Regions from separate parts of the Virgibacillus siamensis genome, predicted to be linked through region 3. Evidence: predicted binding sites of a transcription regulator. Region 3 holds the regulator's gene; each other region holds the start of a gene.

Region 1 (5,991 bases), on a different contig from region 3:
ATACTGATTACATCCACCGGACAAGCCCCCGAGGGAAGCATTTTGCTGCAAATCGCCCAGAAGCTTAACCTTGAGGCAGATTACCGCCCCAGAGCATTGGGGTCAGATTTATATGATTACAATAGTGTTGTTATCCTGCTCGGCTACAGTGCCAATGGATTGAAACAAACAAACCGGACATTTCAAGAGGAACTAATTCGGACACGAACACTGCTAAAGGAAGCAGAATACACACATCTGCCCATCATTCTTGTAAACATATCCGGCTTTTTCCGTGATGATCGCCGAACCATAAAATTATTTAAGGAAACCGCCCCATATGCGGATTATTTCATAGGGATGAAAAATACGAAGAAGAAAGCAGCGCAAATTGACCATCTGAGGGAACTTCAAGTCCCTGTTACCCTGGTTAACGGGTTGAAAGACCTATCCGTACCGTTCAATGCCATATTCCGATAGAAAGGCTGACAAATCATGATCCGCAAAAAAAAATCGATACTATTATTATCAATTGGGCTGCTGCTGATTTTTTACGGCCTGATACTTCCTGTATTTCTGAATGATTGGTCAATATGGCTCGCTAAAAATATCCATAAGAGTATTATACAGCATGACAGTGGACTGCTTTTAATTACTTCCTTTTTATATATTGCAAAATATATGATGACGTTTTTTCTTGTTCATTTTGGATCGATGCTCATTGTACAAGTCTTTCGGATCAAATTAAATACCGTTTCCTGGTCATTCGCCTACATCGGAATTGTTCTAATCTCCCTGTCGATTTTTAATCAAATATACACGGAGCACTTCACATACCTTGGTTACTTTTTGACAACTGGCATCATTGTACTGCTGCTGCAATATATACCCAGGCATAAATATTTTTATTTTATTTATTCCATCATATCATTTCTCGTTCTGCTTTCCGTACAATGGATGCAGCTTATTCCGGCACTTTCCCGATTTGGAATTGGCACCAATGACCTTGCTGCAGGCATTAAGATCGCGGACAGTTACCTGACGGGAAATAACCTTTTCAATACATTGGCAACCATCTTTTTCAGTGTGTTTTCAGTCATTGCCATCATTGTTACGTTACTAATCCATCTGTTTAATAAGCAAATTAATACATTGCGGAAATATCAGGTTCAGGAAGAAATACTGCACGAAACCCGCTCAGCACTTGTTGATTCAAAAGTTCATGAAGAGATCAATATGCTTGTTCATGATCTGAAAACCCCGTTGGTAACAGTTGAGGGCCTTGTATCGCTGATTCAAATGAAAATGCAATCGAAACATAATCCTTCTTTAAAAACATACGTCAGCCGGATCGACCGTTCCATTACGAAAATGAAAGACATGATTTCTGAAATACTGCATGATCAGATGAAACAGGAATTATCCGTTCAGGAACTTCTCCAATACGTAACAAGCCATCTTAGTATGGATGAACAGCGGATTAATTTGAAAATAGATTTAGATGAAAATCTCCCATTTATCTATGTCAATAAAATACGGTTTTCCAGAGCTATTTCGAACATTCTTGAAAACGCCATCATTTCTTTTGATGGAAAAGAAGGATATATCCATGTCACTGTCAAAAGTATAGATACGAGAATTTTAATTCGCATTCAGGATAACGGTCCCGGTATAGACGCCACCCACCTGAAAGAAATCTGGAAAGAAGGATTCAGTACACGAAACTCATCCGGATTAGGTCTTTCCTTTGTGAAACGGGTGGTTGAAAACCATCATGGTACAATTGATCTCAAAAGCATCCCCGGGAATCAGACGCAAATAAATATCAGACTACCTATCAGTAAAGAAGGTGAAAACGCCAATGAGCACCACTATATTAATAGTTGATGATAACGAAGACATTCGTTTTACACTGAAAGAAATATGCTGCTCCGCCGATTGGAATGTGATAGAAGGCAGTACAGGAAAGCAAGGCATTGAACTTTTCAAAAAAATGCACCCTGACCTTATGTTACTTGACTACCATATGCCGGATTGGGATGGAATAAAAACAACGAAAGAATTACGCAGTATCAGTGAGAAAACCCCTATTATCATATTGACCGTTGATGAACGTCAGGAAATTGCCGATGCATTTCTACAGGCTGGTGCAACTGATTTTGCCCTGAAACCAATCAAAGCACCTGATCTTATTTCCCGGATCCGTATTAATTTAAAGATCGCAAAACTTATGGCCGGCAAGGAAAATGTCTTTGTGGAAAAAGGCATACGGCAGGCTACCCTGAATTCAATTAAAAATTACCTCGTGCAACAAGATTCCCCATCCTCCATCAACGAGATTCAACAGGCATTGCCGATTGCCTACCAGACTGTCCACCGGTATTTATACTACCTGGAAAACAAGGGCGAAGTAGAAATCATTTCACAGTATGGCAAGCAGGGACGCCCGACAAATACGTATAAACTTGTTTAACTGGGAGGGTTTATATTATGGTGGAAAGGGAATGATGGAAAATGTGATTTTTATGCAGGATTTGTTGAACGTTTTTGTTTGACCTTTTTTGACCTATTCGTTATGATAAAAATATCCAATAAAAACTGGATTAATTTGAGATGAAATAAGGAGGATTTTACACATGAATTTAATACCTACAGTCATTGAACAGACAAACCGTGGAGAACGCGCATATGATATTTACTCACGTTTATTGAAAGACCGAATTATTATGCTTGGAAGCGGCATCGACGATAATGTTTCCAATTCGATTGTGGCGCAATTGCTTTTCCTCGCTGCGGAAGACCCGGACAAAGATATCTCCCTATACATTAACTCACCGGGCGGATCCATTACAGCCGGCATGGCAATTTATGATACGATGCAATTCATTGAACCGGATGTATCAACCATCTGCACAGGTATGGCAGCATCAATGGGTGCATTCCTGCTTGCCGCCGGAGAAAAAGGAAAACGCTATGCACTGCCAAACAGTGAGGTGATGATTCACCAGCCACTAGGCGGTACCCAAGGTCAGGCAACAGATATTGAAATTCATGCCAAACGGATCATCCAAATGCGTGAAAAAATCAACCAGATTCTGGCTGAACGCACTGGTCAGCCAATCGAATTAATCGACCGAGATACAGATCGGGACAACTTCATGACAGCTGAAAAATCAGTGGATTATGGCTTAATAGACAAAATCTTAACAAACAACAAAGACAAGAAATAAGTAAATATGAATTGTATTGTGAGGCTATTCCAATGGGGATAGCCTTTTTCGTGTTGTGTAATTTAATTTACTACAACAGAACCAATTTAAAAATGCCTCCTCATCTAAGAGACATTTTTAATCGTTCCTAACAAATTGGGTTAATCTGTCCAAAGCTTCGTTCTCATCCGATCCTTCCGCAAAAAGCGTAATCGTTTCCCCTGTTGTCACCGCAAGGCTCATTAATCCCATTATACTTTTGGCATTGACCCGTTTTCCATCCTTTTCAAGGAATAAATGTGCAGCAAATCGGTTTGCCTCCTGTACAAATAATGCCGCCGGCCGAGCCTGTAACCCGGTTTCTAATTCAACCGTGACCGATTTCTCAATCAATCTCCTCATCCTTTCCAACTGAAATCGTTTACAAGTAATATTAAAAATTCGGCCCCCGCCCGACTTTGACGGTAGCCTTTCAATTAAAAGAATTATAATTAAATTAACGCTAGTATATCATAATCGGCTTTGTCCAGTAACATTTATGCTACTCATTTTTCAAAAGTTTTGTGTCAAATTGAATTTTATCAGCAAATTCATCAATCTTTTTTAGACGGTGATTGACACCGGATTTCGAAATTTTCCCTGTGGAGACAAGTTCGCCCAGTTCTTTCAAGGAAACATCCTGATGCTTAACGCGCAGTTCGGCAATTTCCTGAAGTTTCTCCGGAAGTGCATCAAGACCGACTGTCCGTTCAATCAGCTTAATATTCTCGATTTGCCTGAACGCCGCACCAATTGTTTTGTTCAGGTTGGCCGTCTCACAATTCACGAGTCGGTTTACTGAGTTTCGCATGTCCCGCACAATCCGGACATCCTCAAACTTGAATAATGCATTATGCGCACCAATAATACTTAAAAACTCCGTAATCTTTTCTGCTTCTTTCAAATACGTAATATAACCTTTTTTCCGCTCCAGTTTTCGTGCACGAAGATCAAAATCATTCAATAAATCGCATAATGCATTATTATGCTCCTCGTATGCATTGAAAATTTCCAGATGATAGGAGGAAGTTTCCGGATTGTTGATGGAACCTCCGGCAAGAAATGCTCCACGCAAATATGATTTTTTGCAGCAGTCTTTTTGTAAATATTTTTCGGAGATAGTTCGCACAAATGAGTGGGGTTTGTGTAAAATATCCAATTCCGTTAATAATTTTTCCACATCTTCCTTTATCCGGACGATGTACACGTTATTTTTCTTCAATTTCATTTTTTTTCGGACAAGCAGTTCGACCGGTAAATCATACAGTGACTTGATCAGTGTATAAATGCGGCGTGCAATCGCTGCGTTCTCCGTCTGTGCGTCCAATGTATATTTACGCTGTGACATGGAAATAGCACCATTCATTCGAATAAGTGCAGCAAGTTCAGCGTGTTGACAGCATTGATCTGTTTCAATCCCCGTCAGTTCTTTCTTTATTTCCGATGCAAACGACATTTCGTCACCCCCTCCAGCAAAATCATTTGGATTCAATTATGGAATAAAGCAGTTTGGCAATTTTATGTGTATCATGTCTGAGTGTTGTTCTGGAATGGTTTATAATGTCTCCCTCTATAATCTGCAACCCCATTTCCAGCAAACGATCTGTATCATAAATCACCGGTTCGGCATTTTCTTCTGCATACACATCACGCACATTTTTACTGATTGGTTCATTATGGACAATTATTGAATCGACCGCGTCATTACCGACGTGATCGCATATTGCCTGAACATGGTCAGATGCCGTATAGCCTGTTGTCTCCCCTGCTTGTGTCATAACATTACACACATAGACAACTTTTCCGTTTGTTTCCTGAAGCGCCTCATCCACTTGCGGTATAATCAAGTTTGATAAAATACTTGTATATAGGCTTCCTGGAGCAATTACAACAAGGTCCGCCTTTTCTATTGCTTTCAATGCATTCGGAAATGGCTGCACCGGCTGCGGACTTAAAAAGACACGTTCAATCCGTTTGTTCGCCAGAGGAATTTTTGATTCACCGGAAACGATAGATCCATCAGACATTTTGGCATGCAATGACATATTCTCATTGGAGATTGGATAAATTTTTCCTTTCACATTTAAAACACGGGAAATTTCCTTTATACCAGTGTAAAAATCACCGGTTATAGAGGTCATTGCGGCAAGCAGCAGATTCCCCATCGAGTGACCCGACAAACCATTACCGACTGCAAACCGGTGCTGGAACAATTCAAGCAGCATCGGTTCTGCATCAGATAGAGCAGCAATTACGTTTCGGATATCACCGGGGGCTGGAATTGCCATTTCATCGCGAAGCCTGCCGGTACTGCCGCCGTCATCTGCCACTGTAACAAGTGCAGTAAGATGTACAGGCAAATTTTTTAAACCTCTCAAGAGTACAGGCATTCCTGTACCGCCGCCAATCACTACAACCCTTGGCTTCCTGTTGTTCTGCATCATGAATGTCCCTTTCTCTTATCAATATCGCGATGTGTCACATGGGTAATGTAATTTGCAGATAATTGTTTCGCAAAATATTCCGCAAGTGCTACCGATCGATGTTGTCCTCCGGTGCAGCCAATTGCGACTACCAGCTGTGACTTTCCTTCTTTTTTGTACTGGGGAAGCATAAAATGAAGCATATCCAGTACTTTTTCATTAAATTTAATTGTATCCGTCCATTTAAATACATATGAGGAAACTTCGGGATTTAAACCGGTCAAAGGCTGCATATGCGGTACATAATGCGGGTTTGGCAGAAAGCGAACATCAAATACAAG
Region 2 (5,991 bases), on a different contig from region 3:
GTGTTCTGCTTTGTTGAAACCGACATTGATTTCTTTCACACCTGTTCCGGCGTTACTTGTCATGATGATGACCGTATCTTTAAAGCTTACTGTACGGCCATGCGAATCGGTCAAATGACCATCTTCCATGATTTGCAGGAACATGTTTTGTACGTCAGGATGCGCTTTTTCAATCTCATCAAGCAACAGGATTGAATAAGGATTGCGGCGCACACGTTCCGTTAATTGTCCTGCTTCCTCGTGGCCTACATAGCCTGGAGGTGAACCGATAATTTTAGACACGGCGTGTTTTTCCATATACTCACTCATATCAAGCCGGATCAGACTGTCCCGCGAGCCAAATAATTCTTCGGCGAGCGCTTTGGTCAGTTCCGTTTTACCGACACCGGTCGGACCAATGAACAGGAATGAACCGATTGGACGGTACTTGGATTTCAATCCGGCACGACTGCGGCGAACTGCTTTGGCAACTTTGTTAACCGCCACAGCCTGTCCAATTACTTTTGTGCCAAGATTCTCGGCAAGGTCTCTCATTTTTTCCTGTTCGTCTGTTGCCAGTTTCGTTACAGGAATACCGGTTTTTTCTTCCACAATCAATTGAATGTCGGAAACATCCACATCAATTACTTGTTCATCATCTTTTGCTTTATCAAGTTGTTTTTGCAGCTGGATTTCCTGATATCTCAGGTTTGCTGCACGTTCATAGTCTTCCTGTTCAGCAGCTTCTTCTTTCTCTTTCACAACATCATCAATTTTTTGCTGAATGGAATTCGAGTCTTTCTCAGCGTTGGCAAGATTCAATCGTGAACCAACTTCATCCATCAAATCAATTGCTTTATCCGGCAAAAAACGATCCTGAATATAGCGCTGTGACAAGGTTACGAATGCGTTAATCGCCTTGTCGGAATAACGAACCTCGTGGAATTTTTCGTAACGGTCTTTAATACCATTCAAAATTTGCACTGCATCTTCCACAGAAGGTTCTTTTACGATAATTGGCTGGAAGCGGCGTTCAAGTGCTGCGTCCTTTTCAATTTTACGATATTCCTTCAGTGTTGTTGCACCAATCAACTGCATTTCCCCGCGTGCAAGTGCAGGTTTTAGAATGTTACCTGCGTCCATTTGGGAACCTTCTGCAGTGCCTGCTCCAACTAATAGATGAATTTCATCCACAAACAGGATGACATCTGTACGTTCATGCAGTTCCTTAACAAGCTGTTTCATTCGCTCTTCGAATTGGCCGCGGACGCCTGTATTCGCAACAAGTGATGCAACATCAAGCAGATAAATTTCCTTATTCATCAGTTTGGCTGGAACATCGCCCTCCGTAATTTTCAGCGCAAGTCCTTCCGCAATTGCGGTTTTACCAACACCAGGCTCACCAATTAAAACCGGGTTGTTTTTATTGCGGCGGTTCAATGTTTCAATCACGCGTTTAACTTCATTGTCACGTCCGATAACCGGGTCAATCAGTCCTGCCCGAGCTGCATGGGTTACGTTTTTACCCATTTCATCAAGCAGACCATTGCCATTGCCGGTATTTTGCTGTGTTTTCGTATTGGTAAAGCTTTGACCATTGCCTTGGAAAAATTTATCGGCAAAGCCGCCTTGCTGACTATGGCCGGCATTAAATCCGCCATTCATCATCTGACCTTGGATTTCGCGAAAACATTTATTACATACGTGCATTTGCATGGTTTCATTGTTTATTTGCATGGCTACATTTATTGTTGCTGGTTGAATACCACAGTTTTGACATTTCATGTGTCATTCCTCCTGGTAAAAAGTTAAATTTTCAAGGTCTGACTTTGACTATCTTTGACCTTTGATTCTTATTATACTCTGACCTTTTTTGACTTTCAAGTGATTTAGTCAAATTTTTTTAATGATTTTTTGATCAATTAGTAACCTGCAATTCGATGTTATAACAGAATAGACATAATTGTTATAACGGGTATATTCATCTATAATAGATTAAGAATAAGGAAAAACCTTCATCTTATCTGTTCACACTATCATTTTTCCGAAAGCAGCACTTTATAAACATAAAGGGGCGATTGGGATGGACGAATCCAGGTCAGGACGCAGAAATCATAATCGTAAATCATGGAAGAAACCAGTTCTGCTTATTATCCTTTTGCTGATCATTCTTGTGGTGGCTATTGGAATTTATACTGTTTTTCATGGCTACCAAGCGGCAAAAGAAGCCTATAATAGCTTGGATCGTCCCGGTAATAAATCAGCATTGCGGGATGAAGCGGTCACGGTCGGTGAAGATCCCATCTCCCTGCTGCTTATGGGTGTGGAAACATATGCGACACATGGCAAGAACGGCCGCGCTGACACGTTGGTGGTTGTTACTTTAAACCCGAAGACAGATCAAATGACCATGACTTCCGTTCCCCGGGACACACGGGTAGATTTGCCGGCTGAAGCTGTTGGACAATATGCCGGTTACCATAAAATAAATGCAGCCTATACATTTGGGGCCATCTCCGGGTACGGCAGCAATAAACTTACGGTGGAATCGGTCGAGGAAATGCTGGATATTCCAATCGACGGCTATATTGCAGTAAACTTTAAAGGTTTCCGAAATATTGTCGATGCACTTGGCGGCGTTACGGTTGATATTAAGAAAGGTTTTTGGGAAAAAAATATTTTCAACGATAATAAACGGATTTATTTTAAAGAAGGAAAAACAACATTAAATGGTGAGGAGGCACTTGCTTTTGTGCGGATGCGCAAGCGTGATGTCAATACGGTTTATCCGAGGGATGCAAGACAGCGGCAATTTATTCAAGCTGCAGTGGACAAAGCAATTTCCGTCCGAACGTTGTTAAATCTCGGTGATATCTCGGACATTCTCGGCAAAAATACCGAGACAAGTCTTCGGCCAAAAGAAATATTCAGTCTGATGAAAACGTACACTTCCCTCAACTCCAAAGAAGTCAAAACCATTGAAATTGAGGGTATTGACCAGCGGATAGGCGGAACACTCTATTTTATTCCGTCCGAAGCGGGACTGCAGCAAGCAACCGGTCAGTTGAAAGAAGCATTGGATATACAATAAGGAAAAAAGAACCCGGGTACAGTCAAGGCTGTCCCGGGTTCTTTTTGGAAATTACTGATTTGCTTTTTCCTTTTGCCTAAGTTCGATACGTCTGATTTTACCGGATGTTGTTTTCGGCAATTCTTCAATAAATTCAATTTCCCGCGGATATTTATATGGCGCGGTTAAAGCTTTCACATGGTCCTGAAGCTCTTTCACGACTTCATCATTTCCAGTAACACCCGGCTGCAGTACTATATATGCCTTCACTATATTTCCGCGGATTTCATGCGGGCTTGCCACAACAGCACATTCCTGTACAGATGGATGCTTCACAAGTGCATCCTCCACTTCAAACGGCCCGATCGTATAGCCGGAACTAATAATAATGTCATCACCGCGGCCTTCGAACCAGAAGTATCCTTCGTTGTCTTTGGAGGCCTGGTCCCCGGTAATATAGTAATCACCACGTTTGGACATATTCGTACGCTCGGAATCCTTGAAGTATTCCCGGAAAAGTGCAGGACAATTCAGCTTCACCGCGATGTCCCCGACTTCCCCCACTGGTACCAGTTCACCATTTTCATCGACAACTTCAACTTCATTCCCCGGAGTTGGTTTACCCATTGCCCCAGGTTTTACTTTCGTATCTTTCATAAATCCAAGGAGTAATGTATTTTCAGTTTGGCCGTATCCATCACGAACAGTTACATTGAAATATTTCTGGAATATATCAATCACTTCCCTGTTGAGTGGTTCGCCGGCGGACACTGCACTGTGAAGCGCAGGCAACTGATAATCAGCCAGGTTGTCCACTTTTGCCATCAGGCGGTACTCTGTCGGTGTACAGCACAGCACATTAATATCATGGTCCTGCAGCAATCCAAGATATGTTTTCGGATCGAATTTTCCATTGTAAACAAATCCGGTTGCACCAGCACCCAATACAGACAGAAACGGACTCCAGATCCATTTTTGCCAGCCGGGACCCGCAGTTGCCCAGACCTTATCCCCTTCATTAATGGACAGCCAGTTAGCTGATGCGGTTTTTAAATGCGCATAGCCCCAGCCATGTGTATGTACTACGCCTTTTGGGTTTCCGGTTGTTCCGGATGTATACGGTAAAAATGCGATATCGTCGCTTTCCGTATCCGCCATTCCCAATTCATCTGATGCTTTTTCCTTCAAGTCATCCAAATGAAGCCAGCCATCAACCTGCTTACCAACGGAAAACAACTTCAAATCATCATATTCGTTAATAGCTGTGTACTGGTCGACAAATGGATAATAGCTGACAACTCCACTTACTTCCCCATGGCTGATCCGGTATTGCAGGTCTTTTGTTTTCAGCATTTCCGAACTTGGTATAATGATAATCCCCGTCTTCAGTGCAGCCAGATATGTTTCATACGCTTCAATCAGCCTTGGAATCATAATGAGAATTTTGTCTCCACGTTTCAATCCATGCTCAAGAAAAGCGTTGCCTATTTTGTTCACATTTTTTATTAATTGTTCATACGTAATTTCTTTTGACTCCCCGGCATCGTTTTGCCAAATAAGCGCTTTTCGGTTCGGGTCTTTTGCAAAACGCTCCATCTCCATCACAATGTTGTAGGTTTTCGGAGCAATCAAATCATCCCTGTTCATTCTATCAACTCCAATTCTTGTAGATAGTTTTATTATAGCAAAGGTTCGGAAAATTATAAACAAGAATCCTGTGACTTTGGATTGGGGTGCCGCTTTTGTTCAGCGCATTGCGTTTTTCGTTCAGCGGAATTCGGCTTTTGTTCGGCGGATTGCGTGTTTCGTTCAGCGGAATTCGGCTTTTGTTCGGCGGATTATGCATTTCGTTCAGCGGGGTGCGTTTTCAACGCAAAAACTGCCCAATCAAGTTGGGCAGTTTGGCATTAATAACCGAACACTGGTCGTGGCAGCAAATCTTTCATGACCAAATAGTCCAGGCTTTTGAACTGATATCCTTTCTTTTTCAGCGAGGTAATTACTTTATCCAATGCCTCAGCATTATCAGATGAAACAGTATGAAGAAGTACGATGGCACCTGGATGGATTTGGTCCATAATATTATTGTATGCATATTTCCATCCCTGCTGGTGATCCGTCTCCCAATCTTTAAAGGCGAGCGACCAGAATATGTGAATATATCCTAGTTCATTTGACCATTTCAATGTATTTTCATTAAACATACCTCGGGGCGGCCGCAAATATTTTAATTCTTCCTGGTCCGAAACTTTAGCTACCGCATCTTCCAGTGATTCCAGTTCTTTTTTCATTGATTTCTTCGTTACCGTTGTAAAATCCGGATGATGGTACGAGTGATTTCCGATTATATGCCCTTCATTGACCATCCGCTTCACCAGTTTTGGCTTACTTTTCACATAATGGCCGGTTACAAAAAATGTTGCCGGGACATCTTCTTTTTTCAATACATCCAAAATATCGTCTGTATAGCCTTCCTCATAGCCATTATCAAACGTCAGATAGATCACCTTTTCACCGGAATTATCAGCAAAATAGGCACCGTATTTATCAAGAAGTTCCTTGTATTTGCCAATTTCCGGGATGGTATGGTCTGTATTTTTCTTATAACCCCAGCCGTGTCCTTCCGCGTTCACATGTCCTGCAACCAACAGAAAAGCAAGGAATAGCATGATGATTGAAACAGAAAACTGCAATTTCCTCATATCAACCCACCTCATTTTTCCTTACTTTTTGCCAAATCGGGAAAAGCTATTCAATTATAAAACCATTGCACCGACCCATCCGAAAATAAACAGCGGGATGTTATAGTGCATGAAAGTTGGTACACAGGTGTCCCAAATGTGGTGGTGTTTTCCATCAGCATTTAGGCCTGAAGTTGGCCCGAGTGTACTGTCTGATGCTGGTGAACCTGCATCACCAAGCGCACCTGATGTACCGATCAG
Region 3 (5,991 bases):
CCGCGGCTCTTTCTCAGATTCGATCGCCGTAATACTTTCCGGTTTGCTTACTTTATTTTTAACTCCACCAAGCGTTTGTCCGCTCCGCACAGTGGATGCTTCAAGTTCTTCCACTAATGTATTCCAATTACCACAGCCAGGACATTTCCCCATCCATTTGGCGGATTCATACCCGCATTCCTGACAAACATATTTCACTTTTCGTTTGGCCAAATCCATCCAACCCTTTCCCTGTATCTATCATTATATACGATTTACGTCTCATGAAAGTTACGGATTTCTATCATTTTTATAATAAAATTTACATATTTATTCCACAGACGGATGTGATGGTTCCTTTCGTCCATTTCTTAAGCTAAAAAAATGAAAGCTGGCAGTATTATTTCTTCCAGCTTTCATTCATAAAGGCGGGGATAAGTTGGCTTCTTTGTGAAGCGTAACAGCCCCACATACGATAAATACGAAGGAGACAATCTATAAAAACCTATGACAGTACCAGAAAATCCCCTTTATTATTTAACCCGATTTTAACTTTTTCGCCCTTGGAAATCGTCTCTTTCAATAGTTCCTCTGACAGAAGGTCTTCAATATTCTTCTGGATTGACCTGCGCAGCGGACGGGCGCCATACTCCGGATCAAATCCTTCATTGGCAATCTTTTCAACTGCTTTATCGGTAAGGTTGAATTCAATATCCTGTTCTCTCAGCCGTTTCTGCAGTTGGTGAATCATTAACGTCACAATATCTTTCATATGTTTCCGTTCAAGAGAATGGAATACAATCGTTTCATCAATACGGTTCAGAAATTCCGGACGAAATGCCTTTTTCAGCTCATCCGTTACTTTGGTTTTCATATTTTTATAATCCTGGGTTTCATCACCAAGATTGAAACCAACATATTTATTACGTTTGAGTTCATTTGCACCAACGTTTGATGTCATAATCAAAACCGTATTGCGGAAATCGACCACACGTCCTTTAGAATCAGTAAGCCGTCCATCTTCCAGCACCTGCAAAAGAATATTAAACACTTCCGGATGCGCTTTCTCAACTTCATCAAGCAACACAACGGAATATGGTTTTCTGCGTACTTTTTCCGTCAGCTGTCCGCCTTCATCGTAGCCGACGTATCCAGGAGGTGACCCTACAAGACGGGATGTAGAATGTTTTTCCATATACTCGGACATATCAATGCGGATCATTGCTTCTTCATCGGAGAACATTGCCTCTGCCAATGCCCTGGCCAGTTCTGTTTTACCTACACCGGTTGGCCCAAGAAAAATAAACGAACCGATTGGACGTTTAGGATCTTTTAATCCCGCACGTGCACGACGAATTGCTTTGGCTACTGCATCAACTGCTTCCTCCTGCCCGATGACACGGTTATGCAGCGTGTCTTCCAAGTTTAGCAGCCGCTCACTTTCTTCCTTTGTTAATTGTGAAACAGGTACACCAGTCCACACCGATACAACATTGGCAATATCCTCAATTGCAACCTCAGATGTTTCCTGTCCTTGTTTTTCTTTCCATTCCTTTTTGGTTTCCTCTACTTCTTCACGCAGGCGCTGCTCGGAATCTCGTAATGATGCTGCTTTTTCAAATTCCTGACTCTGTACAGCTGAGTCTTTTTCTTTCCTGACCTCTTCCAATTTTTCCTCAAGTTCTTTCAAATTCGGCGGAATTGTATAGGAGCGAAGGCGCACTTTTGATCCCGCTTCATCAATTAAATCAATCGCCTTATCCGGCAAGAACCGATCGGTAATATAACGGTCAGACAGACTTGCTGCTGCTTCCACTGCTTCATCCGTAATGGTTACACGATGATGTGCTTCATAACGATCACGCAGTCCTTTTAAAATCTGCACGGTTTCATCAAGTGTAGGCTCATCAACTTGAATTGGCTGGAACCGGCGCTCCAATGCAGCATCTTTTTCAATATACTTGCGATACTCATCCAAGGTGGTTGCCCCAATACATTGCAGTTCACCGCGGGATAATGCAGGTTTCAAAATATTGGAAGCATCGATGGCACCCTCTGCACCACCTGCACCAATCAATGTATGCAATTCATCAATAAACAGAATGATATTTCCTGCCTGACGAATTTCCTCCATTACTTTTTTCAGACGGTCTTCAAACTCACCACGATATTTTGTGCCTGCGACAACAGTTCCCATATCCAGGGTCATGACGCGTTTATCCCGCAAAATTTCCGGGATTTCATTATTTACAATCTGCTGTGCAAGCCCTTCAGCAACTGCTGTTTTACCTACACCTGGCTCCCCAATCAGAACCGGGTTGTTTTTCGTACGCCGGCTCAGAACCTGTATAACACGCTCAATTTCTTTGCTGCGTCCGATGACCGGATCCACATTTCCTTCTTTCGCGCTTACTGTTAAATCCCTTGCAAGGGAATCCAATGTCGGGGTATTCGCATTCGATGTCTGTGCGGCACGTCCCTGACGTCCTGCCTGTGACTCATTGCTCCCCAAAAGCTGCAATACCTGCTGACGCGCTTTATTCAGACTGACGCCAAGATTGTTCAGAACACGTGCAGCAACTCCTTCTCCTTCACGAATTAAACCAAGTAATATATGTTCTGTCCCCACGTAGGAATGGCCAAGCTTTCGTGCCTCATCCTGTGAAAGTTCCACTACCTTTTTGGCACGTGGTGTATAATGGATGGTTTGCATCGGCTGTTTTCCCACACCGATAAGTTTCTCAACTTCCTCTTGAATTTTGGATACCTCAAGCCCTAGTGATTGCAGCGCTTTTGCTGCAATTCCGTCACCTTCACGCACCAGACCAAGCAGTACATGCTCTGTACCAATATTGTTATGGCCCAGTCGAACTGCTTCCTCCTGGGATAGTGCCAATACCTTTTGCGCCCGTTCTGTAAAACGTCCAAACATCATACCAAATTTCCTCCCATCTATTTCTCTAACTGCAATCTCTCACGAATGAGCGATGCCCTCAGTACATCACGTTCATCCGGGGATAATGTTTTTCCTGCATATTGCTGTAAAAATCCCGGTTGCGTTAATACCATTAATTCATTAAGTATATTATGTGAAACATTGTTGATGATTCCCATATCGATTCCCAGACGAACATTTGATAAACATGCAGCTGATTCCTTGGATTCGATAATCCTGCTAAATTCCAGCACTCCATAAGAACGATAAATTCTGTCTTCCAGTTGTATGCCGGATCGTTCCATAATCCGATTACGTGCATTACGTTCATGCTCAATTAATTGATGCACGACCCCCTGTAAATCTTCAATGATATCTTCCTCTGATTTACCAAGGGTTATCTGATTGGAAATCTGAAAAATGTTACCCTGTGCCTCACTGCCTTCACCATAAATTCCACGGACCACCAGACCAAGCTGATTGATTGCAGGAATCATCCGGTTAATTTGCTTTGCCATTGCCAATGCCGGCAAATGCATCATAACTGATGCACGCATGCCGGTACCAACGTTGGTAGGGCAGCTTGTTAAATAGCCTTGCTTTTCATCAAATGCGAAATCTATTTTTTCTTCAAGCCAATCATCGAATTCAAATGCTTTTTCCAGTGCTTTATTTAATTGAAACCCAGGAAAATAGAGCTGAATACGCATATGGTCTTCTTCATTAATCATGACTGACACCTGTTCGTTTTTGGAAATCAGGACAGCCGATATCTCATCCTGTTCCACTAAATATGGACTGATCAGGTGCTTTTCAACGAGCACTCTTTTTTCCACCGCTGTCAGGTCTTTTAGCGGGATAAATTCAAAGTCTTTATATCCCTGAAACGATTGATTCGCATATTGGTCCTCCATAAATGTACTTACCTTCTGCAGTTCATCTACACTTGCCAGAATTGGAAATGCATATGATGAAAAGTTTCTGGCAAGGCGAATCCGACTGCTTAATACAATATCACTATCGGGGCCTTCTTCCCGCATCCAGGGACTGATTGCTTCATTCATAAAATTTTGCAAGGTCATGAATTATCACCCCGCTTGTGATTCTCCAGTTCTTTAATTTGGTCCCTGACCTTTGCCGCTTCTTCAAAAGCTTCTTCTTTGATAAGACCCTGCAGTTCATTCTTTAGGGACTCAATCTGTTTTTTGGTTTGCAGAGCGCCCCCTTTTCGATTTGGAATTTTTCCGCTGTGTTGTGTATTCCCGCTGTGCACTCTACGGAGAATTGGATCAAGACGGTTGGAGAATGTGTGATAGCATTCTGCACAACCAAATTTTCCGACGCGTTTAAATTCCGAAAAAGTCATCTTGCATTGTGGGCACTGCAATTCTTTTGTTTGTTGATAGGAGGTCTTTTGTGGACTTTCCATGGATGATGCATCAAAATTAAACAACCCCGTCAATAAATCATGCAATGAATAGCCATCATCCGGATATGTCATATAACCTTTTTCCTGTGCGCATTTTTCACACACATGCACTTCTGTTTTACTTCCATTTATCACTTGTGTGAAGTGAAGCGTAGCAGATCGATTGTGACACTCCTGACACTCCATAAATCCTCCCCCTCTATTCTTCTTTGCTTAAATATTTCAACGTTGACAACATAGCGGTCAACACACGTGCCCGCACTTCATCCCGCAATGGCAGCTGAAATGCCAATGTTTTTCTATCCATTACACTGAGCATCAGTTTTGCCTCACGTTTCGTTATTAATTGTTCTTCCAGCAATCTTTCCAAAACATCAAGTGCCGCCTGCTGTGTAACTTTTGGATTAATCAGTTCGATGATATCATCAATCAATTCAGCCTTATCCTGATACCTGATGCGGATGATACGGATATATCCGCCGCCACCGCGTTTGCTTTCCACTATATATCCTTTTTCCACCGTAAAGCGTGTATTAATCACATAATTTATTTGTGAAGGTACACATTGAAACTGATCTGCTATTTCACTTCGCTTTATTTCGATTGATTCCTGCCTGGCAGCCTCCAATATTTGTTTTAAATGTCGCTCAATTATGTCTGAGATGTTACTCATTTGCCTCCTCCTCTTGAGTTTCCACCTATAATATATGAATTACTTGTTTTGACTTTGACTATCTTTGACTATGTAATCATTATACGGTAAAAAAACTGCATTGAAAAGCACAATGTTCTATTTATAGTTTAGACAAACTATAACTGAACGAAACCTATGAATTTAAACCAAAGATGGGGACAGCGCAATAAAACCCGGGAAACAAAAACCTTGCGCACGTTGACAGCGCAAGGACATTCATTATTGGCGTTCTGTAATATTTTTCACATGTTCCAGTTTGGAAATCTCCGAAAACAGCAGCATCCGGTCAAATTTGGAATCATGGCCAATGGATATATAAATATTTTGTAAATCATTATCTTCTTTTTCAATTTCCACCTGTTTGATACGCAATTGGAAGGACTCAAAAATGGAAATAACCGATTTAATTTTAATATCGGAGAAAGCAACAATTTCAATTAAATCAGATGAACGACCCTTCGAAAATCTTTTTTCAATGTTATTCAAAAAGACCAGACTCAACAGAATTACAACCGTGGTAAATACTGCCGGCGCATACATGCCTGCACCAACAACCAGACCCAAACCTGCAACTGCCCATATCGATGCAGCAGTCGTTAATCCGCGAATGGTCATGCCGTTGACAATTATTGTTCCAGCCCCAAGAAAACCAATTCCACTAATAACATAGGATGGAATACGCGCCGGATCAAATCGGATATTATCATAGCGATCTATAAATGCTTCGAAGCCATATAGCGACAACAGCATCATTAAACAGGATCCAACTCCAACTAAAATGTGCGTACGGAATCCAGCTGAATGTTTTTTCAATTCCCGCTCAAATCCAATTAAACCGGAAAGCAGCAACGCTATCAACACTCGAATCATTATTGTTAAAAAGTGCTCACCAAAAAGTTGATCAATTATTTCAGCCATTCATTTCCCCCCTTGCAGCAAACGATATGTAGTTAT

The links. The regulator CtsR, encoded in region 3, represses protease genes until heat stress. The targets are predictions, from matches to a motif close to ATGGTCAATAAAGGTCAAACA.
Region 1: a site for CtsR is predicted at 2,528-2,548, ahead of clpP (ATP-dependent Clp endopeptidase proteolytic subunit ClpP). Genes of this name have one in related genera too.
Region 2: a site for CtsR is predicted at 1,840-1,860, ahead of B1K71_RS03225 (ATP-dependent Clp protease ATP-binding subunit). Genes of this name have one in related genera too.

The regions. Positions count from the first base shown of each region.
Region 1 covers NZ_FUIH01000007.1:1,956,530-1,962,520, forward strand. The annotation lists gene B1K71_RS13670 (DUF6305 family protein) at 1-459, shown strand, start outside; gene B1K71_RS13675 (sensor histidine kinase) at 475-1,866, shown strand; gene B1K71_RS13680 (response regulator) at 1,841-2,452, shown strand; gene clpP (ATP-dependent Clp endopeptidase proteolytic subunit ClpP) at 2,616-3,209, shown strand; gene B1K71_RS13690 (HPr family phosphocarrier protein) at 3,327-3,581, opposite strand; gene whiA (DNA-binding protein WhiA) at 3,730-4,683, opposite strand; gene B1K71_RS13700 (gluconeogenesis factor YvcK family protein) at 4,706-5,668, opposite strand; gene rapZ (RNase adapter RapZ) at 5,668-5,991, opposite strand, start outside.
Region 2 covers NZ_FUIH01000006.1:456,822-462,812, reverse strand. The annotation lists gene B1K71_RS03225 (ATP-dependent Clp protease ATP-binding subunit) at 1-1,764, opposite strand, end outside; gene B1K71_RS03220 (LCP family protein) at 2,063-3,070, shown strand; gene mbcS (acyl-CoA synthetase MbcS) at 3,122-4,696, opposite strand; gene pdaA (delta-lactam-biosynthetic de-N-acetylase) at 4,957-5,751, opposite strand; gene B1K71_RS03205 (Na+/H+ antiporter family protein) at 5,806-5,991, opposite strand, start outside.
Region 3 covers NZ_FUIH01000004.1:57,830-63,820, forward strand. The annotation lists gene radA (DNA repair protein RadA) at 1-213, opposite strand, end outside; gene clpC (ATP-dependent protease ATP-binding subunit ClpC) at 485-2,914, opposite strand; gene B1K71_RS00480 (protein arginine kinase) at 2,932-3,996, opposite strand; gene B1K71_RS00485 (UvrB/UvrC motif-containing protein) at 3,993-4,529, opposite strand; gene B1K71_RS00490 (CtsR family transcriptional regulator) at 4,543-5,016, opposite strand; gene B1K71_RS00495 (MgtC/SapB family protein) at 5,257-5,955, opposite strand.